DNA from 3 places in the Mesobacillus sp. AQ2 genome. Region 1 is predicted to be linked to each of the others. Evidence: a T-box and tRNA genes for the amino acid it is inferred to sense, from the RefSeq annotation. Region 1 holds a T-box; the other regions hold tRNA genes.
What was found. The T-box of region 1 lies ahead of tyrS (tyrosine--tRNA ligase). A T-box ahead of a tRNA ligase gene usually reads a tRNA of that ligase, here a tRNA-Tyr.
Positions count from the first base shown of each region.

Region 2: it encodes a tRNA-Tyr, which carries the amino acid that the T-box ahead of tyrS (tyrosine--tRNA ligase) is inferred to sense. The anticodon was not compared.
Region 3: it encodes a tRNA-Tyr, which carries the amino acid that the T-box ahead of tyrS (tyrosine--tRNA ligase) is inferred to sense. The anticodon was not compared.

Region 1 covers NZ_CP126080.1:3,653,198-3,663,388, reverse strand. The annotation lists gene acsA (acetate--CoA ligase) at 1-1,288, shown strand, start outside; gene QNH36_RS18445 (transglycosylase domain-containing protein) at 1,387-4,308, opposite strand; T-box leader at 4,451-4,670, shown strand; gene tyrS (tyrosine--tRNA ligase) at 4,744-6,003, shown strand; gene rpsD (30S ribosomal protein S4) at 6,317-6,919, opposite strand; gene QNH36_RS18430 (sensor domain-containing diguanylate cyclase) at 7,371-9,257, shown strand; gene megL (methionine gamma-lyase) at 9,543-10,191, shown strand, end outside.
Region 2 covers NZ_CP126080.1:1,216,202-1,226,392, reverse strand. The annotation lists gene QNH36_RS06080 (PrkA family serine protein kinase) at 1-1,646, opposite strand, end outside; gene nfsA (oxygen-insensitive NADPH nitroreductase) at 1,986-2,735, opposite strand; gene trmL (tRNA (uridine(34)/cytosine(34)/5-carboxymethylaminomethyluridine(34)-2'-O)-methyltransferase TrmL) at 2,795-3,274, opposite strand; gene QNH36_RS06065 (amidase domain-containing protein) at 3,350-4,240, opposite strand; gene queG (tRNA epoxyqueuosine(34) reductase QueG) at 4,331-5,488, opposite strand; gene QNH36_RS06055 (B3/B4 domain-containing protein) at 5,596-6,264, shown strand; tRNA gene QNH36_RS06050 (tRNA-Gly) at 6,576-6,649, opposite strand; tRNA gene QNH36_RS06045 (tRNA-Leu) at 6,702-6,786, opposite strand; tRNA gene QNH36_RS06040 (tRNA-Cys) at 6,828-6,902, opposite strand; tRNA gene QNH36_RS06035 (tRNA-Gly) at 6,912-6,986, opposite strand; tRNA gene QNH36_RS06030 (tRNA-Gln) at 6,990-7,064, opposite strand; tRNA gene QNH36_RS06025 (tRNA-His) at 7,105-7,180, opposite strand; tRNA gene QNH36_RS06020 (tRNA-Trp) at 7,192-7,265, opposite strand; tRNA gene QNH36_RS06015 (tRNA-Tyr) at 7,274-7,358, opposite strand; tRNA gene QNH36_RS06010 (tRNA-Phe) at 7,428-7,503, opposite strand; tRNA gene QNH36_RS06005 (tRNA-Asp) at 7,510-7,585, opposite strand; tRNA gene QNH36_RS06000 (tRNA-Met) at 7,626-7,699, opposite strand; tRNA gene QNH36_RS05995 (tRNA-Val) at 7,866-7,941, opposite strand; tRNA gene QNH36_RS05990 (tRNA-Glu) at 7,968-8,042, opposite strand; tRNA gene QNH36_RS05985 (tRNA-Ser) at 8,060-8,151, opposite strand; tRNA gene QNH36_RS05980 (tRNA-Asn) at 8,156-8,230, opposite strand; rRNA gene rrf (5S ribosomal RNA) at 8,298-8,413, opposite strand; rRNA gene QNH36_RS05970 (23S ribosomal RNA) at 8,679-10,191, opposite strand, start outside.
Region 3 covers NZ_CP126080.1:171,052-181,242, reverse strand. The annotation lists gene sigW (RNA polymerase sigma factor SigW) at 1-198, opposite strand, end outside; gene QNH36_RS01015 (aspartyl-phosphate phosphatase Spo0E family protein) at 447-617, shown strand; gene rocF (arginase) at 703-1,599, opposite strand; tRNA gene QNH36_RS01005 (tRNA-Ala) at 2,543-2,618, opposite strand; tRNA gene QNH36_RS01000 (tRNA-Gly) at 2,622-2,696, opposite strand; tRNA gene QNH36_RS00995 (tRNA-Lys) at 2,765-2,837, opposite strand; tRNA gene QNH36_RS00990 (tRNA-Gln) at 3,054-3,128, opposite strand; tRNA gene QNH36_RS00985 (tRNA-Tyr) at 3,183-3,267, opposite strand; tRNA gene QNH36_RS00980 (tRNA-Thr) at 3,284-3,359, opposite strand; tRNA gene QNH36_RS00975 (tRNA-Val) at 3,390-3,465, opposite strand; tRNA gene QNH36_RS00970 (tRNA-Glu) at 3,491-3,565, opposite strand; tRNA gene QNH36_RS00965 (tRNA-Thr) at 3,584-3,656, opposite strand; tRNA gene QNH36_RS00960 (tRNA-Asn) at 3,701-3,775, opposite strand; rRNA gene rrf (5S ribosomal RNA) at 3,857-3,972, opposite strand; rRNA gene QNH36_RS00950 (23S ribosomal RNA) at 4,099-7,033, opposite strand; rRNA gene QNH36_RS00945 (16S ribosomal RNA) at 7,259-8,808, opposite strand; gene QNH36_RS00940 (hypothetical protein) at 9,101-9,328, opposite strand; gene pdaB (polysaccharide deacetylase family sporulation protein PdaB) at 9,472-10,191, shown strand, end outside.

The sequences.
Region 1 (10,191 bases):
CAGCGGTGCAAAGGTATTGGTCACGACACCTGAGCTGCTGGAACGTGTTCCTGTCGATGAGCTGCCAGACTTGAAGCATATTCTTCTTGTTGGTGACAACCTGGAAGCTAATGATCGGTATATTGATTTTAAACAAAAGCTTTCTGAAGCAAGCAAAAAGCTGGATATCGAATGGGTTGACCGCAAGGATGGACTGATTTTGCATTACACTTCCGGTTCAACTGGAAAGCCAAAAGGGGTACTGCACGTCCATAATGCGATGATCCAGCATTACCAGACCGCAAAATGGGTTCTAGACCTTAAAGAAGAGGATGTCTACTGGTGCACAGCGGATCCAGGATGGGTAACAGGGACATCATACGGAATCTTCGGACCATGGCTTGCAGGAGCGTCAAATGTAATTATTGGCGGGCGTTTCAATCCTGAGACATGGTACAAGATGATCGAAGAGTACGGAGTGACTGTCTGGTATAGTGCTCCGACAGCCTTCAGGATGCTGATGGGTGCGGGCGATGAGGTCGTGAAAAAATTCGACCTGAGCTGTCTGCGCCATATCCTGAGTGTTGGTGAACCGCTGAACCCTGAGGTAGTCAGATGGGGAATGAAAGTGTTCAACCTGCGCATCCATGATACTTGGTGGATGACTGAAACCGGTGCACAGCTGATCTGTAATTACCCAAGCATGGAAATCAAGCCTGGTTCAATGGGTAAGCCAATCCCAGGTGTTCAAGCGGCAATCGTTGATGACCAGGGAAATGAACTGCCTCCATACAGAATGGGCAATCTGGCAATCAAAAAAGGCTGGCCATCGATGATGCACACAATCTGGAACAACCCGCAGAAGTATGAATCGTATTTCATGCCTGGCGACTGGTATGTTTCCGGTGACTCAGCATACATGGATGAGGATGGATACTTCTGGTTCCAGGGACGGATCGATGATGTCATCATGACCTCAGGTGAGCGTGTCGGACCATTTGAAGTAGAAAGCAAGCTCGTTGAACACCCTGCAGTCGCTGAAGCAGGTGTCATCGGCAAGCCGGACCCAGTCCGCGGCGAAGTCATCAAGGCGTTCATCGCATTGCGTGACGGTTACGAGCAATCCGACGAATTGATCGAAGAAATCCGCCAATTCGTGAAAAAAGGTCTTGCAGCACATGCAGCACCTCGTGAAATCGAATTCCGCGATAAGCTTCCTAAGACACGAAGCGGGAAAATCATGCGCCGCGTGTTGAAGGCATGGGAACTTGACCTTCCAACCGGCGACCTGTCTACAATGGAAGATTAATTGAACCGTTAAAAAGAGCGTGAACAAGTTTCACGCTCTTTTTACATCTTAATAAGGAAAACACCGCATCCATTTGGACGCGGTGTTTTTCTTTATAGCTAGTTTCCAGTTCCATCGCCGCCGTCTCCTCCGCCGGTCCCATCACCATCACCAGGCGGTGGTGGAGGTGGTGGAGGCTTCGGAGGATCCTTTGGTTTTGGATCGGTTGGAGGCGGGTCTTTCGGTTTTGGATCCTTCGGTTTGTCGTCCTTAGGAGGATCCTTAGGTTCTGGTTTTTTGCCAATTTCAATGATATTCGATGGCGCGGATTCTTTTCCAGCTATATCGACAGCTGTGACATAGAATACGCCGTCTCCTGCATTGAAACTCAGTTTTTCTCCTGCTTTGATGCTGCCGACTTTTTTCTTATTGTTATAGATTCGGTAGCCGACAATATCATTTTCTGGGTGTTTGCCCCAGGCAATTGTTTTTCCGGAAAGCTTGATTCCGAGCGCTGCTGGAGTCTTGCCATTTTCACTCAGTTTATCATTCGCAACGAGTATTTTGTTCCAGGCATCCTTTTTAGGGATCAACTGCTGCGGATTCCCGATTTTATGGCCGATGTAGCTTTCCATATATTCGGGGTTCAAAATGACACCTGTATCTGTAAACTCTGCTGGCGTTGAATCAAGGGCAATATAGCGCTTGTCTCCTACAGTAACGAATTTATTTTCAACCAAACTGTCATCAACCTTCGTTGGTGCGTATTTCGCTATGAAATAGTCTGACTCCACAAGGCCTGCTTTCGAACATGCACTTGAAGGAAGCAAACCGGAAACGGCACAATAAGATCGTTTGACAATACCTCCAGGCATCTTGAAGCGTTCTTCCGGATCGACCAGCTTAGGATCGACATCATAGGCCGCATTCATCAGGTCAGCCCAGATGTATTGAGTACGCACGCCATAGGAAAGTCCTTTATATCTTTTTTCGAGTGCTTTAGGTGTATCGTAACCAAGCCATACCCCGAAGGAGACATTCGGATTGGTTGCCACAAACCATGAATCAATATACTCATGTCCAGTACCTGTTTTGCCAGCCCAGTCAGAACCAAATTTCAATCTTCCTTTTACAGCGGTGGCAGTACCACGGTTGATGACGTCACGCATCATATCGATGGTCAGATATGATGTCTGCGGACTGAAGACATCGACTGGTTCAGATTTATGCTGGAAAACGATTTCGCCATTTTTGTCGACGATTTTTTCAATCATATATGCATCAATGAATTTCCCGTTGTTTGCGAATGTACCGAATGCGTTGGTGTTTTCTTCAACAGTAACACCGCCTCGAAGGGAACCAATTGCAGTCGATAAGTTGGAATAGTCATCAGGCTGCAGATTACTAAAGCCCATCTTATCCAGGAAATTCGCGGGTCTCTGGCCGAGGATGCTCTTATAGGCCAGGACAGCAGGTACGTTGTAAGACTTCATCAAAGCATGTCTGGCAGAGGTCAAACCGCTGTATCTCATGTCATAGTTATTTGGCCACGCTTTGCCCTTTCCATTTAAAAATACTTGAACATCCGGTAAAACAGAACCGGGATGCAATTTACCGAGCTCCATTGCAGGAGCATACACCAGAAGCGGCTTCATCGTCGATCCGTTCTGTCTTGGAGCCCTTGTAGCATGGTTCGTCTGTTCCCGTTTAAAGTTACGGCCACCGACAAAGCTGATGATTTTGCCAGTTTTGTTTTCAATCAGAGTAGCGCCGATTTCCACAGGTTCTTTGACAACCATCATTTTGTCCGGATCATCAGGATCAGGAACTTCCTGAGGTTTTTCGCTTCCATAGTAAGGATAATTTTTCGCAGTTTCCTGCATTTTTTCATAAATCTCTTTATTGATGGTTGTGTAAATCTTATAGCCGTTCTGACGAAGATCACGGTTGGCTAGTGCCTCATATTCAGCCATCAATTCATCATCTTTTTTCAAATCGTCGGCTTCATAGCCATCACGTTCAGCTAAAAGATTAGCCAAAATATCGATTGAGCGTTTCTCGATTTCAAATGTAAGGAATGGATATTCCTCAACTGTATTATCACTTGGAACCTCTTTCACAAAGTCTTTCGTAATATCGTAGTTGATTGCTTCATTGAACTCCTTATCGGAAATGAAGCCGGCACCGTGCATCCTTGTGATGACGGTCTTGTATCTCGACACGCCAGGTTCAAGTCCTGCAGGATCCTTAAGCTTGCCGTGGTCGCTGCTGAATGGCGTGTAGCCAAATGGACTCTGTGGAAGTCCGGCGATGAAAGCAGCTTGAGGCAGAGTCAAGTCTTTCGCGTCTTTTCCGAAAATCCCGTTTGCTGCGGCCTGGACACCGGCAATATTGCTGCCGTTCGCGTTACGGCCGAATGTAGCGACATTCAAATAAGCTTCGAGAATCTCTTTTTTATCGAAGAATTTTTCGAGGCGGAGGGCGAGAAGGATTTCTTTCGCTTTTCGCTCGAATGAAACTTCATTCGTCAGGATCTGGTTCTTGATGAGCTGCTGCGTCAGTGTGCTTCCCCCGGAGGATGTCGACGAGTTTGTGACCTCCTGGAAAAGGGCACGCAGGATCGCTTTAGGCACGACACCATCATGCTCGTAAAAATACTCATCTTCTGTTGCCACGACCGCATTGACCAAATACTTTGACATATCGTCAAGCTTTACTTCCTCGCGGTAAAGGTCGGTTCTGAGCTTGCCAAGATAAACATCGTTATCAAAATATAAATCCGATGTTTCTTCATAGTTGTAAATATCCTTCTTCATATTTTCATATGGCCGGATTGGTTCATCTTTGACAAGGGATGCAAAATACCCGGCCCCTGTTCCTGCGGCAAAGCCCGCACCGAGGACCAGTACAATAATCAATAAAAGCAATATGTTCCAGACAACCGAGTAAGTAATCCGGGCTCCTTTTACGGTCTTTTTATTCGTAAAAAAAGCACCAAAGGATTTAAGCTTCTCTTTCCAAGCCTGTTTTCCTTCATGCATTCATATCATTCCCCCTAAAATCACATACATTATAGCATAAACAAGCTGTCGAATAGACTCTAATCTTAATTTTTCTGAAAACTTATGTCGAATTTGACAACATATATCGCTTTATGGTAAAAATGCTTTATTAACTTTATAGCAAAAAGCTTTGAAGGGAATAAGTAGTGCTTCTGTCCATGTTCCAGAAAGCCGGCGGCCGCTGTGAGCCGGTACAAACAGAAGGATGAATTACCTCCCCGAGCGCCGCAGTGAACTGGATTCATAGTAGCCGCGGACGGTTTAACCGTTATTTTATGGAGTGGAAGACTTTTTATTTTAGTTTTCAAGCCGGGTGGTACCGCGCATTTAGCGCCCCTGCATTTATTGCAGGGGCGTTTTTTATTTTCGCAAAAAATCCGGTTACGAAATATATTTTGAATGGAGGAATTAGAAATGGAATTATTGAAAGACCTCGAGTGGCGCGGGATTATCTACCAGCAAACAGATGAAGAGGGAATGAAGGACCTGCTTTCAAAGGAGAAAATCTCACTGTACTGTGGTGTCGATCCAACAGCTGACAGCATGCATATCGGGCATCTTCTTCCATTCCTGACACTGCGCCGATTCCAGAATGCGGGCCACCGTCCGATCGTCCTTGTTGGCGGAGCAACCGGATTGATTGGCGATCCGAGCGGCAAGAGTGAGGAGCGTAAACTGCAAACGCTGGAGCAAGTACAGATTAACGTTGATGGAATTAAGAAGCAGCTAGGTAAAATTTTTGACGTAGAAGGCGATAATGGTGCACTGATGGTCAACAATTACGACTGGGCAGGTTCCATGGATGTAGTGACATTCCTGCGTGACTTCGGCAAGCATGTCGGCGTGAATTACATGCTGGCAAAAGATACGATCGCTTCAAGACTGGAAACAGGGATCTCCTTCACAGAATTCACCTACACCATCCTGCAGGCAATGGATTTCTTCCATTTATACGAAAAGCATGACTGCAAACTGCAGATTGGCGGAAGTGACCAGTGGGGCAATATTACCACCGGACTTGAACTGATCCGTAAAATGTCTGCAGAAGGCTCCAAGGCATACGGTATGACGATTCCGCTTGTAACGAAAGCTGATGGAACCAAGTTCGGCAAATCAGAAAGCGGAGCAGTATGGCTCGATCCTGAAAAAACTTCTCCATACGAGTTCTACCAGTTCTGGATCAACACCGCCGATGCAGATGTTGTGAAATACTTGAAGTTCTTTACTTTCCTCGAAAAGGAAGAAATTGAAGCTCTGGAAAAAGCAGTTGAAGAAGAACCGCATCTGCGCAAGGCACAGAAAGCTCTTGCTGAAGAAATGACTCGCATGATCCATGGTGAAGAAGCCCTTCAACAGGCAATCAGGATTTCCGCAGCACTTTTCAGCGGCGACATCAAAAACCTGAGTGCGGACGAAATCAGACAAGGCTTCAAAGATGTTCCTTCTTTTACAGTAGAAGGGGAAGAAGAACAAGGATTGGTCGACTTGCTGGTGGCTGCCAAAATCTCGCCATCGAAGAGGCAGGCACGTGAAGATGTATCAAATGGTGCAGTCTCCCTTAATGGAGAGCGCGTAACCGATACAGCATACGTCCTAAGCGATGCCGATAAGATCGAAGGGCAGTTTACGATTGTCCGCCGCGGCAAGAAGAAGTACTTTATGATTAAATACTAGAGTTTTTCGCTAATTTTGATGTTTTATGCGGAGAACATCATAAAAACAGCCTCCTGGGATACCGGGAGGCTGTTTCTTCTATAAGAATGAAATCAGTTTTTCACTTTTTCGACCACTTTTGCAAATATATCAGCGGATTTTTAAATATATCGACCATACTTTCAAAAATATCGGCGGATTTTCAAATATATCGACCACAATTGAGTAGATATCGACCAACCCGAATATAATAGGCTGGCTCATGTGAAATGTTGGTGGAATAAATGAAACAAAAAACCCCGGCCAAATCGGCAGGGGTTTTTCAAACACTCTATTAACGAGAGTAGAATTCAACGATAAGAGCTTCGTTGATTTCAGCTGGAAGTTCAGAACGCTCAGGCATACGAGTGAAAGTTCCTTCTAGCTTGTCTGCATCGAAAGTCAAGAAGTCAGGTACGAAGTTGTTTACTTCGATTGCTTCTTTAACTACATCAAGGTTGCGAGACTTTTCACGAAGTGTGATTGTCTGGCCAGGAGCTACGCGGTAAGATGGGATGTCTACGCGTGCGCCATCAACCATGATGTGGCCGTGGTTTACTAACTGGCGAGCTGCACGACGAGTGCGAGCAAGACCAAGACGGTAAACAACGTTGTCAAGGCGAGCTTCAAGAAGGATCATGAAGTTTTCACCGTGCTTACCAGGCATTTTGCCTGCTTTGTCGAACAAGTTACGGAACTGGCGCTCAGTAACTCCGTACATGTGACGAAGCTTTTGCTTCTCTTGAAGTTGCAATCCGTATTCGGAAAGCTTTTTACGCTGGTTAGGACCATGAGGACCTGGTGCGTAAGGGCGTTTTTCTAATTCTTTACCTGTACCGCTTAGTGAAATTCCAAGACGGCGGGATAGTTTCCAGCTTGGGCCGGTATAACGAGCCATGAATGACTCCTCCTTAGTTTTTATTTTGTAAAATAAAAACAGATTGTGATTAACCATCATGGGTATTTTGTTTTCATGTACCTTCGCCCTAGCAGCAGCGGGTTACGAGATACACCATCAAACCAGGTTTGAGGAACAAAATACATACATCATGCAGATCACATAGGCTGCGATATTTTACACAAAGAGTATTATATAATTTCTGTGCCAATAAAGTCAAGGGGATATTTCAAGTCATTGCCTTTTTAAGATGAAATTCTTCCGAAAACTTTGGTTTATATATCATACTATTTTACTAGGTCTATGATATAATAAATAGTAATTATTTTATTTTTCAAATATTTGGATATTGCCTTGCCACGTGATGAATCATTTTCTCTTAATCAGGCTGCTGCCTGTAAAACAGCTACTTACAAATCGCTGTGAAGTGATTTTAAAACAGGTGATACATATGGAAGAATTGGTAGAACGGGAAACAATATTGGAATTGAAAAGCAGGTTCTTTGAATTAATCAGCACGGGCAGATTGTCTGTCACGGACATCCTCTCGCAAATGTTGACTTTGCTAAAAGAACTTCTCCAGGCAGCTGAGGTCGATTTATATAGATGCGAGGAATGGGAGCATGGCATGATTCTTGAGGCCACGACCCGCAGCGATCTGAATGAGGAAATTACGGGTAATTTCCCGGAATGTCTCATAGGCAAACTGACTGAAACCCCACAATCATTTAAAAAAAATCCAGAATTTCTCCCGCAATATGATTTAGCGTTTGTCCTAGATGCAAAGGGAAATGTTAAGAATTTATGTGCTATTCAAATGAATGGCGCTTCAGGTGAGCGCCTTTCGGACAGCCTTCTGGAAAGGCTTGTTGACGAGTGTGCTTTGTTCATAAAAAAAATCCACACCCTTGCGGAGACAACGGAAGAAGAAAAACGGTATAAGCAATTATTCAGGGTAACGAAAAAATTCCACTCGACAATGGATATGGATGCTGTGCTCGATGAAATCATTACCACATTAAGAGAAGTGTATCCTTCGTTCACCTATTATCTCCTGCTGTCCCATGACCACAAGGGCTACGGAGAGTTGCCGGTAAAAGACCTTGAGTACAACAGTGAAAATCAGACTGCCATGCAATCTTATGTGAGCGGTAAGATTCAGTTCGAGGACTCAGTCATTGATAAAAACTCCATCATGTATGCACCTTTAAAAGGAAGACAGGGCGTATACGGAGTGCTGCAGGTCATTGCCCCGGACTCGCTTGTGTTTCCGCAAAACGAAGTAGAATTCATTAAACTCCTTGCAAATACCGCCGGAAGCGCACTGGAGAATGCGAAGCTTTACGAGCAATCAAGGAAGCTTATTGCAGATTTGCAGCTAATTAATGAAACATCTCATCAATTGAATACAAGCCTTCGCCTCACAGATACGATGAAGTTTATATGCGGAAGGATCATCAAGTCCTTCGATGCCAGGGAAGTCGGTTTTATCATGCTTGATGAAGACAATCTTGATTACTCCGTCCTTCAGGGAAGCACCAGTTTCTTCTTTTCAAAGGAGGCTTCCAATTATATTTTGAAAGTCGCCAAACGGGTCAAGCAGGATCTGGAACCATTGTTCATAGGGGATATTTCATATGATATCGGGGGTGCTTCTACGCATTTCCGCTCGGTAATGTGTGTACCGATGATCCAGAGCGGTGATTTAAAGGGGTTCGCGCTTGTCATGCATGAGGAGCCATATCACTTTGCATTCGATACATTCAAGCTGCTGCAGTCCCTCATCCACCATTCGACTTTAGCTTTCACCAATTCGATGCTTCGTGAAGAATTGGAGAAAATGGTCGTGACGGATCATTTGACAAAGCTGTATTCCCGAGGCTATCTGGATGAAAAAATGAATCTGTCGATGCTTGAGGATGCGCAGGGAACCTTCATCTTAATTGATATTGATAATTTTAAATGTGTGAATGACCAGTATGGCCACCAGGTTGGAGACGAAGTGCTCATCCAGCTGGCCCGGCAGATAGCCAAAAATATCCGCGGCACGGATATTGGTGCCAGATGGGGCGGGGAGGAACTCGCGATTTACCTGCCAGGAGCTCCACTGGAAATCGGAGTCATGATTGCCAACAGGCTTGTAGATAAAGTCGAGAAACATACGAATCCAAATGTCACGATTTCATGCGGCGTTTCCACATGGATCAGGGGACAGGAAGATACGACCAAGACCGTGTTCAAAAGGGCGGACCAGGCTCTTTATAAAGCAAAAGGCTCCGGTAAGAACAAAGTAGTGGTCCAGAATGAAAACCAGTTTGATTTTAGTGATGAGGTTTAAATTTAACATTGGGAATTGGCCAGCTAGCGTCTAGTCCCTCAAGTCGTTTCGGTCCGCCAATGAAGTCAAGGACGATTTCATTGGCGGACCTCCAACGCTTGTCAGGGCTGATCAAGGCGCTCACGCCTTTCTAAGAAGCACTCAGAAATGAGTGCTTTTTCCGTTTAGCAGAACACAGGACTTTTTCAGCTGCTGTGAGTGAAATCACTTTCCATATCAGGGCAAATATCATATCCTGTTTATGGGGGTATTTTGTAAACGCTTACAAATATAGGAGGAATCGAAATGGGAGAGAAAAGATTCGAGACAGAAGTAATCCATGCAGGATATAAATCGGACGAATTCAGGGGAAGTCTTGCTCCCCCGTTATTTCAGACCAGCACGTTCACTTTTGACAGCGCGGAGCAAGGGGAAAGGCGTTTCGCCGGAGAGGAAGAGGGATTCATCTATTCCCGGCTTGGAAACCCGACTGTTGCCATGCTGGAAGAGAGGATGGCAGCGATTGAAAAAGGGGAAAAGGCACTTGCGTTTGGGTCAGGGATGGCTGCTGTCTCTGCGATATTAGTGGCACTGACGAGATCTGGGGACCATATACTTTGCTCACAGGGTGTATATGGCTGCACATTTGGCCTATTGCAGCTTATGAAAGAAAAATATGATATCAATCATGATTTTTCGATGATGGCGACAAGGGAAGAAGTGCTGGCCGCTATTACCCCGGAGACAAGAGTCATCTATATCGAGACACCAATTAACCCAACGATGAGACTGGTTGACTTGGAGATGGTTGCAGACGTCGCGAAAGAAAAGGGTATTCCGGTCGTCGTCGATAACACCTTCAGTTCACCATATCTGCAGAATCCGCTTGAGCTTGGATGCGATTTCGTCATCCATAGCGCAACAAAATATATTTGTGGGCATGGAGATGTGATTG
Region 2 (10,191 bases), 2.4 Mb from region 1:
ATTCTGATTAAAATCTCTTCACGGAACGCTTTCTTCGCATTTTCGGAAATGCCAATCTGTTCCTCGATCGAACGCATCAGCTTCTCATCCGGATTGATTTCCTCTCCAGTGAGCGGATCGCGAAGCTTCGCCTTATTGCAATAGGCCTCAACATTATCAAGGTAATTATCCATAAGGGTTTTAGCTGATTCTTCATATGAGTACACGAATGCTTTTTGAACTTCCTTCTTGGCGATATCATCATACTCTTTCCGGGCAAGGGAAATATAATTCAGATAACGTTCCCTTGTTTCTGCAGTGATCGAAGGGTGCTGGTCAAGTCCCTCTTTCAATGACCGTAATACATCCAGTGCATTGATCGTTTTGACTTCTTTCCTGATAATTGTGGAGGAAATCCGATTGATAACATAGCGAGGATCAATTCCGCTCATCCCCTCATCCTGGTGCTCTTTTTTCAATTCCTCAACATCTGCCCGGTTATAACCCTCTACACTTTCACCGTCGTACAGCCTCATTTTCTTTATCAGGTCAATATCACCTTTTTTCGGATCCTTCAGGCGTGTAAGGATCGTGAACATTGCAGCAACCCTTAGGGTATGCGGCGCGATATGGACATCGTTCACATCGCTTTCCCTGATCATCTTGTCATAAATTTTCTCTTCTTCGGACACTTTTAAGTTGTACGGTATCGGCATAACGATTATACGTGAATGTAGCGCTTCGTTCTTTTTATTCGAAATGAATGAACGGTATTCCGTTTCATTGGTATGGGCAACAATCAATTCATCCGCACTGATCAATGCGAATCTTCCCGCTTTAAAATTGCCTTCCTGCGTCAGGCTCAGCAAATGCCAGAGGAATTTCTCGTCACACTTCAGCATTTCCTGGAACTCCATCATGCCCCGGTTCGCTTTATTCAGTTCACCATCAAAGCGATATGCCCGCGGATCGGATTCAGAACCATACTCGGCAATCGTGGAGAAATCAATGCTTCCGGTTAAATCCGCGATATCCTGTGATTTAGGATCAGAAGGGCTGAATGTGCCAATCCCTGTTCTTTTGTCTTCTGAGAAGAAGACTCTCTCAACGATGACATCTTCAATCCTGCCGCCATACTCCTGGTCAAGCCTCATCATATTAAGCGGCGACAGATTGCCTTCAATCCTGATGCCATATTCATCATAAAAATCCTTGCGGAGATGATGCGGGATCATATGCAGCGGATCTTCATGCATAGGGCATCCCTTAATTGCGTAGATCGCCCCTCTATCAGTATGCGAGTATGCCTCCAACCCTCTTTTCAGCATGGTGACCAGGGTGGATTTTCCGCCGCTTACCGGGCCCATCAACAGCAGGATCCGCTTCCTCACATCCAGCCTTTTAGCCGCCGGATGAAAATACTCTTCAACAAGCCTTTCCAGTGCCTCTTCAAGACCAAACAATTGGGAACTAAAGAAGGAATACCTTTTTTTTCCTTTTTCGTTTTCAATTCCTGCGTCTTTGATCATATTATATACACGCGAATGTGCCGATTGAGCAACCCAAGGCTGTTCCTTTACAATTTCAAGATATTCCCTGAACGTCCCTTCCCACTTAAGCTTCTCTTCATCCTGGCGATACATTTCAATCTTTTTTAAAATATCCATATGGACCTCCCCATGTAGCGTTATCAAGAGACGATTAATAAATTCTATGCAGCAAACAATTTGAACATGCGTAATCGTTGGTCCATCCTGATTGTCCTTTTTAATTCCTGATGCAAAAACTAAGAGCCTCTCCTTCACAGTTCGAAGATAATAGGCTATAATAAATTCTATATGGACAAAATCCAGTAAAAGGGAGGCTTACATACATGAAACTAATTCTAATTCTGGGCGTCACAGTTGCATTCTTATCTGCAATCTTCACTTCAGGTTACGATGATAAGCCGGGGATCACCAAAAAATAAAAAGCTGCCGATTGGCAGCTTTTTTACTTTTTAATCATTATTTTTTATTCAAATTCTGTTTTTCCACGAATTCCTTCATATACATCCGCGATTTACGGCCTAGCATCTTGGCCATTTGGCCAGTCCAGGTGTCCTCACGTTTCCCACCCGTTCTTTCACGGTAGTATTGCGAGGTCGTTTCATTATAATCCTGCAGCTGTTTCTCAAACAAGCTCTGGTCCTGCTGATACTCATTTTCCATATAGACATGTTCCATTGCAAGACGAGGCTTTAAATCCGTCTCCTTATTAGGATAACCTACTGCCATGCCAAACAGAGGAATAACATGTTCAGGCGTCTTTAAAACTTCTTTTACTGCTTCCAGGTCATTGCGGATTCCGCCGATATAGCAAATACCAAGACCCATTGACTCAGCAGCAATTGCAGCATTCTGCGCAGCCAGGGCCGCATCGATCAATGCAACCATGAATTTCTCCGTACTCTCAATTGAATCATTCAAATCAACATTCTCCATCTCAGCCAAGACCTTATGGCGATGAAGGTCCGCACAAAACACAAAGAAATGGCCATTAGCTGCAACATATGCCTGATTCCCGGCAATTTCAGACAGCCTGTCCTTATTCTCCTGGTCCGTCACGCCAATAATCGAATAAGCCTGGACGAAGCTGGAAGTAGAAGCTGCCTGTGCGCTTTTTACAATCGCTTCTATCTGTTCCCGGTCCAGCGTCTGATCCCTAAAGCTCCTTACTGAGCGATGGTTTAAAATGGTTTCGATTACCTGGTTCATTCTTCTCTCATCTCCTTTAATATAATGGCAATGCCAAAAAGGAGACCTGAAAAGGCCTCCTAATATTTGCGCAAATCGCGATAATCCTGCTGCCTCAATGCCTCATAAATCAGGATAGCGGCTGTATTGGACAGATTTAATGAACGAATATTTTCATTCATAGGCAGCCTCAGGCATCTGTCCATATTGTTTTCAATCACTTCTTTAGGAAGTCCGGTTGTTTCCCGGCCAAAAATAAAGAAGTACTCCTGATCGGTTGCACTATAATCAAAAGCAGAATGCGCCTTCTTGCCAAACTTGGTCACATAAAAGAATTTTCCACCCTCATTCTGTTGATAAAAATCATCCAGCGAATCATAGTAATGGATCTTTACGTGTTCCCAATAATCCAACCCGGCACGCTTCAGCATCTTATCATCCGTTGAAAATCCCAACGGCCTGATCAAGTGAAGCTTGGTATCGGTACCAGCGCATGTGCGCGCGATATTGCCAGTGTTGGCTGGAATGAGCGGCTGGTATAATACAACATGCAATGCCATGACTTTCACCTCTAATCAAAACTACAGCTATTATACCATTACACTCCTTCACAGCAAAAGAAACGGCCCTTCTATTCACTCATCACGGTCATCAGTAATCATAAGGAACTTATACTTTATATTCGGGGTATAGGCCGTCGAATCCTCATATGCCCAGTACCTCATTCGGGAGTTATACGTATGGGCGTTGACAAGCGGCATTCCGTCCGCGTCATGCCCGGTTACAATGGTCGTATGATCGAATCGTCCATCTCCCTGGAAATCGTAGCAGATCACATCGCCGAGCTTCAGCTTTTCAGCACTGCTCACCTCTCTGCCCCTTAGCCCAAACTTTGAACCAGGAATATGCCAGCGCAACGCATTAGCAACCGACCAGCTGAAGCTCCAGTTATTATTCTGCATCCACCAGCCATTGCTTCGGTTTGGATAGCCTCTCATCGGTGCCCCGCCAACATGCAGACACTGCGATATATAATTGGTACAATCCACTTCGAACTTCTTATATGCGGGATTATAGTCATTCCACCAGCGTTCAGCATACTGGACAGCCTTTAACCTATCATATCTGAAGCCCTTCCTCTCCTGTCCGTCCACCTCATGCGAAAAGACAGGCAAAGCCTCTTCAATTTTCTCCGTGGGTTCATTTTCATTCAACTTCTCGTCGTTCACCAGGATCCCTTTGTAGAATTCGGCCCGCCTCTTTTCCACTTCTTCCTCCATGTAAAATAAACCTCTTTGCTTGATCAAATACTGAAAGTGAACATCATATAAAACAGATGCATTCTCATTATCTTCAAATCTTTGCTTAATCCTGCCATCTGCCTTTGCTTTTACAATCTCAGCAGACCTGTTTGCAAAGCTCTGCTTTTTTAACTCAATGCCCGCACACTCATGCAATTGATTGCGAGGCATGGATACACATTGAAGGACTCGCTGTTCCAGCAGCTCCTGCAGTTGTTTACGCATACTCATCTCTCCCTTCACCTATCATGTTTATGAAGGAGCAAGGGATTTAAGGCATAAAAAAAGAATGGATTATTAAAAATCCATTCTGTCCTAAATTGGGATATCAGACTGTTCCTTTTCATTAAAAAAATCCAAGCCTTTACTGATTTCCTGCAATACTTCTTCATCCTTCTCAAAAGAAGAAGCATGCTGCAATGCGTCCAACGCGTCGTGTCCGCCAATTTTGCCAAGCGCCCATGCTGCCGTTCCTCTGAGAACAGGTCTTGGATCCTCCTTCAGGACCATTATCAACTCCGGTATCGCTGTATCATCCTTAAAATGAGCCAGGGCAATAATCGCATTACGCTGGATAGGCTTCTTTCCGCGCCATGAACCTGAAACATGTCCGAATTTTTCTTTAAACTCCCGGTTGCTGATGGTCAATAAAGGTTTCAGCAACGGCTTTGCAATTTCAGGGTCTGGCTCCATTTCTTCATGGAAATGAAAATCCTTCCCTTTGTTTTCTGGGCAAACTGTCTGGCAAGTATCACAGCCATATAATCGGTTGCCCAGCTTATCCCGAAACTCATCCGCTAAAAACCCCTTAGTTTGAGTCACAAAAGCAATACATTTTTGCGCATCCAGCTGACCGCCCTGTACCAGCGCACCTGTAGGACAGACATCCACACACTTGTTACAGCTGCCACAACGATCCTCCATGGGATGGTCAGGCTCAAACGGTATATTCGTAATCATTTCGCCTAGATAGACGTATGATCCAAACTCGGGTGTGATAATCGAACAGTTTTTGCCGCTCCAGCCGATGCCCGCTCGTTCCGCAACTGCCCTGTCCACCAGTTCACCCGTATCGACCATCGATTTGAAGCGGGCTTCAGGAACTTTCAAAGCAATAAATTCCTCGAGTTTTTTCAGCCTGTCCCTCAGGACCGCGTGGTAATCAGTCCCCCATGACGCCCGACAGAAGATTCCCCGCCTTTCCCCCTTCTTGCTGATCACTTTCGTTTTCATTTTTGAAGGATAGGCGAGAGCAATCGAAATGATTGATTTAGGACGATCAAAAATCAGGGCAGGCTCCGTTCTCTTTTCAATATCCTTTTCTTCAAATCCTGATTGATAGTGAAGTTGCTGCTGCATGTATAACCGGACCTTCATCTCTTCAAAGGTCGATGGTGCTGCAAAACCAATTTTATCGATGCCGATCGTTTTGCTGTAAGCTATGATCTCCTTCTTCAAACTTGCCATATCCATTGCGGATACCCCCTTCCTATTTTGATATCTATATATGAATCCCATAAATTTAAAAGCAAATCTCTTTTATGATAAACTATTTTAAAGCAGATTTGGAGGTGGAATCAATGGAAATTCAAGTTTCCAGGATGATATGCAATCTCAATCCCGGATTCACAATCGGAATGATCGAGTATAAGAACATACAAGTAGGCGAGTCTCCTCAAATGTTGAAAGGCAGACTGCAGCTCTTCCAGGAATCAATATACTTTGACCTTTTGGAAAAAAACGTTACGGAGCTTGAAGGAATCAAAGAGTGGCGAGGAATCTTCAAAGCAACGGGGAAGGATCCTAACCGATATAGACATTCGGCCGAAGCCCTTTACCGAAGGATCTCTAAGCAGAATTACCTTCAAACCATACATAGTGCGATAGATCTGAATAATTTCTTCTCGCTTGAATATCAAATTCCAATTGGTATTTACGACAGTGACAAACTGCAGGGGAATATCACAATTAAAGTTGGCGAAGAAAATGAAGAGTACGGAGGTCTGAATGGCAGAACTAATAATCTTGCTAACTTGATCATATCTGCAGACGATAAAGGACCGTTCGGAAGCCCTTTTGTCGATTCTGAAAGGACCGCAGTGACAGAAGAAACAAGAAATGCGTTGCAGATTGTCTATTTAAGGCCTTCTTCTCCGTCAACAGAAATGGAGAAGATGACCGAATCACTCATGAATATGTTCACCCAGATTCATGGAGGAACTGGTACATTTAAACTCGTGGGATGCTGATGCATCCTTTTTTCTATTTGGCCAACCGAGCACGGGGCTACTGATTCCACATCTATCAAAGAAATTGGCTCTGTTAAACAAGGCTGTTGATTTTCGTTCCAGGCGCTTCGCTTTCCGCGGGGCTGGCGCTGAGCCTCCTCGTCGCTTTGCTCCTGCGGGGTCTCACCTGGCCAGCTGCGCCCGCAGGAGTCTACGCGCCTTCCACTACAATCAACAGGAGTAAAAACAACATTGGGCTTTAACAGAGCCAAGAAAAAAAAACGCAGTATATCGTTTTCTGGAAACGATATACTGCGTTAGTCACGTATGTATGGAGCGGGTGATGGGAATCGAACCCACTACATCAGCTTGGAAGGCTGAGGTTTTACCAGTAAACTACACCCGCATACATATCTTATGAAAATAAAGAAAACAGGAGATCCTGTTTAAAATAAAGATGGTACCGGTGGTCGGGGTCGAACCGACACTCCAGAAGGAACACGATTTTGAGTCGTGCGCGTCTGCCAATTCCGCCACACCGGCATATGAAGATTTCAAATACTGCAATTCCACTAAATAATTAGTGGAGGCGGCAACCGGATTTGAACCGGTGAATAAAGGTTTTGCAGACCTTTGCCTTACCACTTGGCTATGCCGCCATATTATATTGGAGCGGAAGACGGGATTCGAACCCGCGACCCCAACCTTGGCAAGGTTGTATTCTACCACTGAACTACTTCCGCAAATGGCTGGGCTAGCTGGATTCGAACCAACGCATGACGGAGTCAAAGTCCGTTGCCTTACCGCTTGGCTATAGCCCAATATATTATATTCAATACTGATTGAATATGTGATTTGAAATGGGGCGACTGATGGGAATCGAACCCACGAATGTCGGAACCACAATCCGATGCGTTAACCACTTCGCCACAATCGCCATTATAAAATTGGCAGGGGTAGTAGGAATCGAACCCACACCAAAGGTTTTGGAGACCTTCGTTCTACCTTTAAACTATACCCCTATGATAAATGGTGGAGGGGGACGGATTCGAACCGCCGAACCCTGAGGGAGCGGATTTACAGTCCGCCGCGTTTAGCCACTTCGCTACCCCTCCATTATAACATCATTTCCGATGTTAAAAAACCCATTTACTCAATTTCCTGATTAACCAGGAAATTTTAAATGGTGGCTCAGGACGGAATCGAACCGCCGACACAAGGATTTTCAGTCCTTTGCTCTACCGACTGAGCTACTGAGCCATATACTGGCGGTCCCGACCGGGATCGAACCGGCGATCTCCTGCGTGACAGGCAGGCATGTTAACCGCTACACCACGGGACCAAAATCTTTTCAAGTGATTAACTTGAAAAGCACTTCATGATTGCGGGGGCAGGATTTGAACCTGCGACCTTCGGGTTATGAGCCCGACGAGCTACCGGACTGCTCCACCCCGCGACGGTAATAAAAATGTTATTTGATTTATGCTCTTAGAGAGCATTGACTGTTCCGATCCCAGGAAGCTTACTCAAGCAGCAGCTCGATCGGTACAACTCGCAGTTCATACAGTGAAGTAACGCTCGTTGCTCCACCCCGCGACGGTAATAATTCATCAAAAAACTTATGGTGGAGGATGACGGGATCGAACCGCCGACCCTCTGCTTGTAAGGCAGATGCTCTCCCAGCTGAGCTAATCCTCCATTGTTATGTTACTTATTAAAGAAAATGGTGACCCCTACGGGATTCGAACCCGTGTTACCGCCGTGAAAGGGCGGTGTCTTAACCGCTTGACCAAGGGGCCTTTTGTTTAAGTTTCTATGGCGGAGAGCAAGGGATTCGAACCCTTGAGACAGCGTTGACCGTCTACACGATTTCCAATCGTGCTCCTTCGACCTCTCGGACAGCTCTCCAAATTGGCTCCGCAGGTAGGATTCGAACCTACGACCGCTCGGTTAACAGCCGAGTGCTCTACCACTGAGCTACTGCGGAATAGTAATGATTTCTCCGACCTGGATACACAATCCGTATCTTTGAAAGAAGATGTCAAATGCATCTTGCCCGGCGGCGTCCTACTCTCACAGGGGGAAACCCCCAACTACCATCGGCGCTGAGAAGCTTAACTTCCGTGTTCGGTATGGGAACGGGTGTGACCTTCTCGCCATCGCCACCAGACATTTTTTCAAGACAATATCTATTATACTGTCTTTAGTGCATTTTGCAAGAGAAATTTTAAAGATATTTCACTTCGTAAAAATCTTTATTCCCTCAAAACTAGATAATGTGTAAGAAGAAAACAAGGGAATCGAATGATCATTGTCCAGCTCCGGCTCCTAGCCTCTCGAGTCGCTTCGGTCCATCCGCCGAAGTCAAAGAACGACTTCAACTGCTGGCCCTCCAGCGCTTGTCGAGGCTGTACAGTCGCCTACGCTTTTCGTATTTGGTTAAGTCCTCGAACGATTAGTATCAGTCAGCTCCACACGTCACCGCGCTTCCACCTCTGACCTATCAACCTGATCATCTTTCAGGGTTCTTACTAGCTTGCGCTATGGGAAATCTCATCTTGAGGGGGGCTTCATGCTTAGATGCTTTCAGCACTTATCCCGTCCGCACATAGCTACCCAGCGATGCCTTTGGCAAGACAACTGGTACACCAGCGGTGCGTCCATCCCGGTCCTCTCGTACTAAGGACAGCTCCTCTCAAATTTCCTGCGCCCACGACGGATAGGGACCGAACTGTCTCACGACGTTCTGAACCCAGCTCGCGTACCGCTTTAATGGGCGAACAGCCCAACCCTTGGGACCGACTACAGCCCCAGGATGCGATGAGCCGACATCGAGGTGCCAAACCTCCCCGTCGATGTGGACTCTTGGGGGAGATAAGCCTGTTATCCCCGGGGTAGCTTTTATCCGTTGAGCGATGGCCCTTCCATGCGGAACCACCGGATCACTAAGCCCGACTTTCGTCCCTGCTCGACTTGTAGGTCTCGCAGTCAAGCTCCCTTGTGCCTTTACACTCTGCGAATGATTTCCAACCATTCTGAGGGAACCTTTGGGCGCCTCCGTTACTCTTTAGGAGGCGACCGCCCCAGTCAAACTGCCCACCTGACACTGTCTCCCGCCCCGATCAGGGGCGCGGGTTAGAATTTCAATACAGCCAGGGTAGTATCCCACCGACGCCTCCACCGAAGCTGGCGCTCCGGTTTCTCAGGCTCCTACCTATCCTGTACAAGCTGTACCAAAATTCAATATCAGGCTACAGTAAAGCTCCACGGGGTCTTTCCGTCCTGTCGCGGGTAACCTGCATCTTCACAGGTACTATAATTTCACCGAGTCTCTCGTTGAGACAGTGCCCAGATCGTTACGCCTTTCGTGCGGGTCGGAACTTACCCGACAAGGAATTTCGCTACCTTAGGACCGTTATAGTTACGGCCGCCGTTTACTGGGGCTTCGATTCAGAGCTTCGCGTGAGCTAACCCCTCCTCTTAACCTTCCAGCACCGGGCAGGCGTCAGCCCCTATACTTCGCCTTGCGGCTTCGCAGAGACCTGTGTTTTTGCTAAACAGTCGCCTGGGCCTATTCACTGCGGCTCATCCGGGCTATTCACCCAAATGAGCACCCCTTCTCCCGAAGTTACGGGGTCATTTTGCCGAGTTCCTTAACGAGAGTTCTCTCGCTCACCTTAGGATTCTCTCCTCGCCTACCTGTGTCGGTTTGCGGTACGGGCACCATTTATCTCGCTAGAGGCTTTTCTTGGCAGTGTGGAATCAGGAACTTCGGTACTATATTTCCCTCGCTGTCACAGCTCAGCCTTCACGCAAGCGGGATTTGCCTCACTTGCAGCCTAACTGCTTAGACGCGCATATCCAACAGCGCGCTTACCCTATCCTCCTGCGTCCCCCCGTCGCTCAAACGATAAAGAGGTGGTACAGGAATATCAACCTGTTGTCCAT
Region 3 (10,191 bases), 1.3 Mb from region 1:
GTTTTGATTGAAGCTGTTAATATTGATATATGCGCGGATGAAAGCCTCCTGTGCAATATCCTCTGCCTCATGCCGATTCCCGAGCATACGGTAGCAAAGCTGGAATACCTTGTCCTTGTATACCTCAACAATCTCTCCATAGGCATTCTGGTCTCCCTTGATTACCTGTTTTATTCTGTGCTTTACGATCGTTTCCATTATTTTACCTCCGCGCTTCCTGCGGCTAATCGATATACGAATCGATTCCGTAAAAGGTTTCGTTTTTTTTATAAAAACTTTATTTATATATGTAATTATGTCTATTCCGTTTAAACAGACTCTTTTCGGCAAAAAAAGCTAAAAAACTCGATACATTAATATTAACAAATTTTTACCAGTTTGGTTTAAAAAGTTTTGGTCCGGGGTATAAAGGGACTATATTTAATGAAAGCGAGGAACAAAGATCAATGTGTGCAGAAACGCTGTTGAAGGATATAGAAAATTGCCGTAAAGAAATGGTTGAACTAGCTGCAAGAACCTCGCTGTCAAACCAACGGGTAGTAGACATGAGCATGAAGCTCGACCATTTACTAAATAAATATTATCACTTATCCTCAAAAAAGCCAGTTCTATATTAATGATAAAGAGCAGCAGCCGTAACAGGGCCGCTGCTCATATTTTTTTGTTTAACCATCTCATTCTATTCTTTTTTCGAAGCTTTGATTACAAAAGTTTCTCGCCAAATAAAGAACCCATCAGCGCAACCGCCGCGACTGCCGTCTTGTTCTTTTCATCCAGGATTGGATTCACTTCAACGAATTCCGCAGAAGTAATGATTTTCGCTTCAGCCAGCATTTCCATTGCCAGGTGGCTTTCACGATAGCTGATGCCTCCTGTAACCGGAGTACCAACACCAGGAGCATCCGTTGGGTCGAGTCCATCCAGATCAAGTGAAAGATGGACACCATCGGTCTTATCTTTAAGATAATTGACCGTCTCCTCAATGACAGCAGCCATCCCTAGGCGGTCAATTTCGTGCATGGTGAACACCTTGATACCCATTTCCTTTATCAAGTCTTTCTCCCCATCATCCAGTGCACGCGCACCAATAATGACAATATTCTCCGGCTTCACCTTAGGAGCATACCCGCCAATCTGCGTCAGCATCTCATGACCCAAACCAAGACTCGCAGCCAGCGGCATACCATGAATATTTCCAGACGGCGAAGTCTCCGCCGTATTCAAGTCTCCATGGGCGTCATACCAAATCACACCAAGATTCTTATAATGCTTGGACACACCAGCCAACGTCCCAATCGCAATGCTATGGTCCCCGCCCAAAACAAGCGGAAAAGACTTCGATTCTATAATGTTATCTACTTCATCTGCAAGCAGGCGATTCTTCTCCGCCACCAACTCAAGGTTTCGAAGATTGCTATTAGGGTCAATCTTCACCTCAGGCCTGCCAACTGCAATATCGCCCAAATCTTCTATCTCATCAAAAAGCACACTTAATCTCTCATTGATACCTGCATAACGGATCGCACTCGGGCCCATGTCAACTCCCCTTCTCATCTGACCCAAATCCATCGGCATCCCGATAATCGAAAGTTTCTTCATTCTTGACTCCCCCTTGCTTTCTCTCATCTCTCCCTCTATTTTAAACGCTTTCATTAGGATGACTCAACCGGACAATTTCATGAATATATATACGGTTTGGAATAGAATGAATTTACGAAATGATTTTGTTGAGGCTGTGAGACAGGAGGGTTTTTTGACAGTTTTGGGTGATTCTTTTGCAAACCTGTCAAAATCCAAGTGGTTTCTTGACAGATTTGGCTCCTTCTCCTGCAAACCTGTCAAAATAACGGAGGGTTCTTGACAGCTTTGGCTCCTTCCACCGCAAACCTGTCAAAATCCACGTGGTTTCTTGACAGCTTTGGTTCCTTCTACCCCAAACCTGTCAAAATAACGGCGGATTCTTGACAGCTTTGGCTCCTTCCACCGCAAACCTGTCAAAATAACCGCGGATTCTTGACAGCTTTGGCTCCTTCCACCGCAAACCTGTCAAAATAACCGCGGATTCTTGACAGCTTTGGTTCCTTCTACCCCAAACCTGTCAAAATAACGGAGGGTTCTTGACAGCTTTGGTTCCTTCTACCCCAAACCTGTCAAAATAACGGCGGATTCTTGACAGCTTTGGCTCCTTCCACCGCAAACCTGTCAAAATCCACGTGGTTTCTTGACAGCTTTGGCGCCTTCTACCGCGAACCTGTCAAAATATCCGCGATTTCTTGACAGCTTTGGATTCTTTTCCTGTGAACCTGTCCGAACTGGAGACCACTTCCGACAGCTTCTGAAATATCCGTTAAATCTGTCCAAAACCCCATGGTTACTTTTGACTGACTCATCCTCTCTTTATTCAAAATTGTCTAATCACGACGTATTCCTTACAGCTATTACAAGTAGTGTAAGATAACAATTCACAATATAAGTAGCGTGAAATAAAAAAAGCCATAAACCCGACTGGATTTATGACTGAAATGGTATTTATGTAGTATGATGGTGGAGCCTAGCGGGATCGAACCGCTGACCTCCTGCGTGCAAGGCAGGCGCTCTCCCAGCTGAGCTAAGGCCCCATTTGGAGCGGAAGACGGGATTCGAACCCGCGACCCCAACCTTGGCAAGATTGTATTCTACCACTGAACTACTTCCGCATGATTTTATTATATAGGTAAGACCCCTAAAAATAAAGGAAAATTATTCTTAGGGGCCTTGACATGAGTGAGCCATGAAGGACTCGAACCTTCGACCCTCTGATTAAAAGTCAGATGCTCTACCGACTGAGCTAATGGCTCTCAATATTGTAGATCAACAAGTTGTTATCACTCGGTTAAGCATGTTATCGCATCTGCGATGCTCGAAAGTCCTTACGGCCTTTCTCGCAAGTTGCCGCAGAAGCAACTCCAGGGAGTGAGCAACTTGCTCTACCGACTGAGCTAATGGCTCATAGGATATAATCTACCCTATTCATTGTCTCTTAAGCATCCTGAGTGCAAAAAAGAAAATAAAAATGGCTGGGCTAGCTGGATTCGAACCAACGCATGACGGAGTCAAAGTCCGTTGCCTTACCGCTTGGCTATAGCCCAATGAAAAAATAAAAAGGACATTAGTAGCTTGTCCAATTTTAATATGTATTAAAATGGTGGAGGGGGACGGATTCGAACCGCCGAACCCTGAGGGAGCGGATTTACAGTCCGCCGCGTTTAGCCACTTCGCTACCCCTCCACAAGCCAAAAAAAAATGGTGCCGGCAAGAGGACTTGAACCCCCAACCTACTGATTACAAGTCAGTTGCTCTACCAATTGAGCTACACCGGCATTAGGAATATTTCACAGTGTGAAAGTGAATGGTGGAGGATGACGGGATCGAACCGCCGACCCTCTGCTTGTAAGGCAGATGCTCTCCCAGCTGAGCTAATCCTCCATTTTATGATGCTTTTTAAAGTAGATGGTGACCCCTACGGGATTCGAACCCGTGTTACCGCCGTGAAAGGGCGGTGTCTTAACCGCTTGACCAAGGGGCCATATTATAGTATTTTGAGAGCTTCCAAGCGGGCTCGAACCGCTGACCTCTTCCTTACCATGGAAGTGCTCTACCTGCTGAGCTATGGAAGCATGTATTGCTGCCAGCTCAAATGACTTTCGTCATTTAGAGATAATGGCTCCGCAGGTAGGATTCGAACCTACGACCGCTCGGTTAACAGCCGAGTGCTCTACCACTGAGCTACTGCGGAATAGTGGTAATTTAACATAACTCTTGCAGATGATTCGAATGCCTCATCTTAGGAATTTGTCCAAGATGAAAATGCATTTTTGCCCGGCGGCGTCCTACTCTCACAGGGGGAAACCCCCAACTACCATCGGCGCTGAGAAGCTTAACTTCCGTGTTCGGTATGGGAACGGGTGTGACCTTCTCGCCATCGCCACCAGACATTTTTAAAGAACAATATTTATTATACTGTCTTTTATGCATTTTTCAAGAGAATTTTTATGAAATCTTTATTCCCTCAAAACTAGATAATGTGTAAGAAGAATTCAAGAGAAACGAATGATCAATTTGGTTAAGTCCTCGAACGATTAGTATCAGTCAGCTCCACACGTCACCGCGCTTCCACCTCTGACCTATCAACCTGATCATCTTTCAGGGTTCTTACTAGCTTGCGCTATGGGAAATCTCATCTTGAGGGGGGCTTCATGCTTAGATGCTTTCAGCACTTATCCCGTCCGCACATAGCTACCCAGCGATGCCTTTGGCAAGACAACTGGTACACCAGCGGTGCGTCCATCCCGGTCCTCTCGTACTAAGGACAGCTCCTCTCAAATTTCCTGCGCCCACGACGGATAGGGACCGAACTGTCTCACGACGTTCTGAACCCAGCTCGCGTACCGCTTTAATGGGCGAACAGCCCAACCCTTGGGACCGACTACAGCCCCAGGATGCGATGAGCCGACATCGAGGTGCCAAACCTCCCCGTCGATGTGGACTCTTGGGGGAGATAAGCCTGTTATCCCCGGGGTAGCTTTTATCCGTTGAGCGATGGCCCTTCCATGCGGAACCACCGGATCACTAAGCCCGACTTTCGTCCCTGCTCGACTTGTAGGTCTCGCAGTCAAGCTCCCTTGTGCCTTTACACTCTGCGAATGATTTCCAACCATTCTGAGGGAACCTTTGGGCGCCTCCGTTACTCTTTAGGAGGCGACCGCCCCAGTCAAACTGCCCACCTGACACTGTCTCCCGCCCCGATCAGGGGCGCGGGTTAGAATTTCAATACAGCCAGGGTAGTATCCCACCGACGCCTCCACCGAAGCTGGCGCTCCGGTTTCTCAGGCTCCTACCTATCCTGTACAAGCTGTACCAAAATTCAATATCAGGCTACAGTAAAGCTCCACGGGGTCTTTCCGTCCTGTCGCGGGTAACCTGCATCTTCACAGGTACTATAATTTCACCGAGTCTCTCGTTGAGACAGTGCCCAGATCGTTACGCCTTTCGTGCGGGTCGGAACTTACCCGACAAGGAATTTCGCTACCTTAGGACCGTTATAGTTACGGCCGCCGTTTACTGGGGCTTCGATTCAGAGCTTCGCGTGAGCTAACCCCTCCTCTTAACCTTCCAGCACCGGGCAGGCGTCAGCCCCTATACTTCGCCTTGCGGCTTCGCAGAGACCTGTGTTTTTGCTAAACAGTCGCCTGGGCCTATTCACTGCGGCTCATCCGGGCTATTCACCCAAATGAGCACCCCTTCTCCCGAAGTTACGGGGTCATTTTGCCGAGTTCCTTAACGAGAGTTCTCTCGCTCACCTTAGGATTCTCTCCTCGCCTACCTGTGTCGGTTTGCGGTACGGGCACCATTTATCTCGCTAGAGGCTTTTCTTGGCAGTGTGGAATCAGGAACTTCGGTACTATATTTCCCTCGCTGTCACAGCTCAGCCTTCACGCAAGCGGGATTTGCCTCACTTGCAGCCTAACTGCTTAGACGCGCATATCCAACAGCGCGCTTACCCTATCCTCCTGCGTCCCCCCGTCGCTCAAACGATAAAGAGGTGGTACAGGAATATCAACCTGTTGTCCATCGCCTACGCCTTTCGGCCTCGGCTTAGGTCCCGACTAACCCTGAGAGGACGAGCCTTCCTCAGGAAACCTTAGGCATTCGGTGGATGGGATTCTCACCCATCTTTCGCTACTCATACCGGCATTCTCACTTCTAAGCGCTCCACCAGTCCTTACGGTCTGACTTCAACGCCCTTAGAACGCTCTCCTACCACTGACATCTAAGATGTCAATCCACAGCTTCGGTGATACGTTTAGCCCCGGTACATTTTCGGCGCAGAGTCACTCGACCAGTGAGCTATTACGCACTCTTTAAATGGTGGCTGCTTCTAAGCCAACATCCTGGTTGTCTAAGCAACTCCACATCCTTTTCCACTTAACGTATACTTTGGGACCTTAGCTGGTGGTCTGGGCTGTTTCCCTTTTGACTACGGATCTTATCACTCGCAGTCTGACTCCCACGGATAAGTCTTTGGCATTCGGAGTTTGTCTGAATTCGGTAACCCGATGAGGGCCCCTAGTCCAAACAGTGCTCTACCTCCAAGACTCTTACAACGTGAGGCTAGCCCTAAAGCTATTTCGGAGAGAACCAGCTATCTCCAAGTTCGATTGGAATTTCTCCGCTACCCACACCTCATCCCCGCACTTTTCAACGTGCGTGGGTTCGGGCCTCCAGTTGGTGTTACCCAACCTTCACCCTGGACATGGGTAGATCACCTGGTTTCGGGTCTACGACCACATACTCATTCGCCCTATTCAGACTCGCTTTCGCTGCGGCTCCGTCTTCTCAACTTAACCTTGCATGTAATCGTAACTCGCCGGTTCATTCTACAAAAGGCACGCCATCACCCATGAACGGGCTCTGACTACTTGTAGGCACACGGTTTCAGGATCTCTTTCACTCCCCTTCCGGGGTGCTTTTCACCTTTCCCTCACGGTACTGGTTCACTATCGGTCACTAGGGAGTATTTAGCCTTGGGAGATGGTCCTCCCAGCTTCCGACGGGATTTCTCGTGTCCCGCCGTACTCAGGATCCACTCAGGAGGGAACGAAGTTTCAACTACAGGGTTTTTACCTTCTCTGACGGGCCTTTCCAGACCACTTCATCTACCCCGTTCCTTTGTAACTCCATGTAGAGTGTCCTACAACCCCAAGAGGCAAGCCTCTTGGTTTGGGCTATGTCCCGTTTCGCTCGCCGCTACTCAGGGAATCGCGTTTGCTTTCTCTTCCTCCGGGTACTTAGATGTTTCAGTTCCCCGGGTCTGCCTTCAATACCCTATGTATTCAGGTAAAGATACTGTTCCATTACGAACAGTGGGTTTCCCCATTCGGAAATCTCCGGATCAAAGCTTACTTACAGCTCCCCGAAGCATATCGGTGTTAGTCCCGTCCTTCATCGGCTCCTAGTGCCAAGGCATCCACCGTGCGCCCTTTCTAACTTAACCTAAAAGGTCATTTCTCTAATTGAATAGAGAGAAAACTAAAATGGCGATCACTCGGTTTTCTTCTTGGTTCTTCTTACTTACGATTATCTAGTTTTCAAGGAACAAAAAAGCTTTGAGAGAATTGCTCCCTCAAAACTAAACAAACAAGCGTACAACTATGTGGATTACATCCACAGTACGAATCGAAAGATTCGCATTCCGATTGCCCTTAGGCAATATCCTTAGAAAGGAGGTGATCCAGCCGCACCTTCCGATACGGCTACCTTGTTACGACTTCACCCCAATCATCTGTCCCACCTTAGGCGGCTGGCTCCAAAAGGTTACCCCACCGACTTCGGGTGTTACAAACTCTCGTGGTGTGACGGGCGGTGTGTACAAGGCCCGGGAACGTATTCACCGCGGCATGCTGATCCGCGATTACTAGCGATTCCGGCTTCATGCAGGCGAGTTGCAGCCTGCAATCCGAACTGAGAATGGATTTATGGGATTGGCTTCACCTCGCGGCTTCGCGACCCTTTGTTCCATCCATTGTAGCACGTGTGTAGCCCAGGTCATAAGGGGCATGATGATTTGACGTCATCCCCACCTTCCTCCGGTTTGTCACCGGCAGTCACCTTAGAGTGCCCAACTGAATGCTGGCAACTAAGATCAAGGGTTGCGCTCGTTGCGGGACTTAACCCAACATCTCACGACACGAGCTGACGACAACCATGCACCACCTGTCACTCTGTCCCCCGAAGGGGAACGCCCTATCTCTAGGGTTGTCAGAGGATGTCAAGACCTGGTAAGGTTCTTCGCGTTGCTTCGAATTAAACCACATGCTCCACCGCTTGTGCGGGCCCCCGTCAATTCCTTTGAGTTTCAGCCTTGCGGCCGTACTCCCCAGGCGGAGTGCTTAATGCGTTTGCTGCAGCACTAAAGGGCGGAAACCCTCTAACACTTAGCACTCATCGTTTACGGCGTGGACTACCAGGGTATCTAATCCTGTTCGCTCCCCACGCTTTCGCGCCTCAGCGTCAGTTACAGACCAGAGAGCCGCCTTCGCCACTGGTGTTCCTCCACATCTCTACGCATTTCACCGCTACACGTGGAATTCCGCTCTCCTCTTCTGCACTCAAGTTCCCCAGTTTCCAATGACCCTCCCCGGTTGAGCCGGGGGCTTTCACATCAGACTTAAGGAACCGCCTGCGCGCGCTTTACGCCCAATAATTCCGGACAACGCTTGCCACCTACGTATTACCGCGGCTGCTGGCACGTAGTTAGCCGTGGCTTTCTGGTCAGGTACCGTCAAGGTACCGGCAGTTACTCCGGTACTTGTTCTTCCCTGACAACAGAACTTTACGACCCGAAAGCCTTCATCGTTCACGCGGCGTTGCTCCGTCAGACTTTCGTCCATTGCGGAAGATTCCCTACTGCTGCCTCCCGTAGGAGTCTGGGCCGTGTCTCAGTCCCAGTGTGGCCGATCACCCTCTCAGGTCGGCTACGCATCGTGGCCTTGGTGAGCCGTTACCTCACCAACTAGCTAATGCGCCGCGGGCCCATCTGTAAGCGACAGCCGAAACCGTCTTTCAGCTTTCCCTCATGTGAGGGAAAGGATTATCCGGTATTAGCTCCGGTTTCCCGAAGTTATCCCAGTCTTACAGGCAGGTTGCCCACGTGTTACTCACCCGTCCGCCGCTGATCTTCAAAAGCAAGCTAATGAAGATCCGCTCGACTTGCATGTATTAGGCACGCCGCCAGCGTTCGTCCTGAGCCAGGATCAAACTCTCCAAGAAAGAGTTATGAGTTAGCTCATAAGTTAAAACGTTGGCTCATGTCTTCTATTAATAGAAGCATGATAATTTATTGTTTGTTGACGCTTGTTTGTTTAGTTTTCAAAGAACAATTTACTTTGCTTGCCGCTCATAAGCGACTTTCATAATATATCATGCGACCGACTTAATGTCAACCACATTCTTTATTATTTTCTCACCGCTGATTGATCGTTTAGCGACTTGCTCAGCAGCGACGTTTATTAATATATCAGGATACTTTTCATACGTCAATAATAAATATCAAAAAACTTTTTCATCCTCTGGATATGTTCTTTTTCGCCGGCATATACTTTAGGCACTCTTTTGGTGATGCGATTCTTTTAAACAGTGAGAACAAAATTTGATATCTCTCTCTCATCGATCTCTTTACGATATGATCTATGCGTTCATCCTTCAGGTCAAACAGGATTTCATCCATCTCTCTTTTGATTAAGTATTCCAGCTCTTTTAATTCCTTCTCATTGATCAGAACACCAAGCATACATACACTCCTGTTCATTTTCTCATAGTGATTGTAGTGTTATCTTTTTTCCTGAATTTTATAATCATCATTTTAATTATCATATCTTTTCAAATCCTGAATAAAAATTAGACAAGGAGTGCATCGGACGAGGTGGTGAGAATATGAATTTCTTTTATGTGATGAATGCCAGGTCGATAAAAACAGCTTTTGTCATCATTGTCGCAGCCTTTTTTACAGCTTGGTTCTTTTACATGGATAATATGGTCCAGATCCCCGCCTTTTCAGCCAAGGATGGTCCGAAAGCGATCTATAAGGGTGAAAAGGATTTAGCCCTTACCTTTAATATTGGCTGGGGGGACGAAAAAGCTGAACCGATCCTGGATGTCCTGGCGAAGCAAAAAGCCGGAGCGGTTACCTTCTTTCTCTCGGGCTCCTGGGCAGAAAGGCATCCTGATCTTGTCAGCAGGATGGTGAAAGAAGGATATGAAATCGGCATGCTTGGGTACGATTATAAAGATTACACTGAGCTGGAGGAAGACAAAATCAGGAGAGACATCATGAAGGCGCAGGAGGCGTTCAAGAAGCTGAATGTGAAGAACATTGAATTGCTTCGTGCTCCAACCGGCCATTTTGATCAACGCACGCTGAAAATCGCTGAGCGGCTCGGGTACACAGTTGTCCATTGGAGTCTTGATACGAAGGACTGGACCAATCCCGGAACGACGGTCATTGCCGAAAATGCTTCAAAGGCAAAAAAAGGCGACATCCTTTTGATGCATGCCTCTGATTCTGCCAAACAAACAGCAGAAGCTCTGCCGCTTGTATTAAAAGATATCAAGTCGAAAAATTTAAAGATGGTCACTGTTTCTGAAATGATCGCT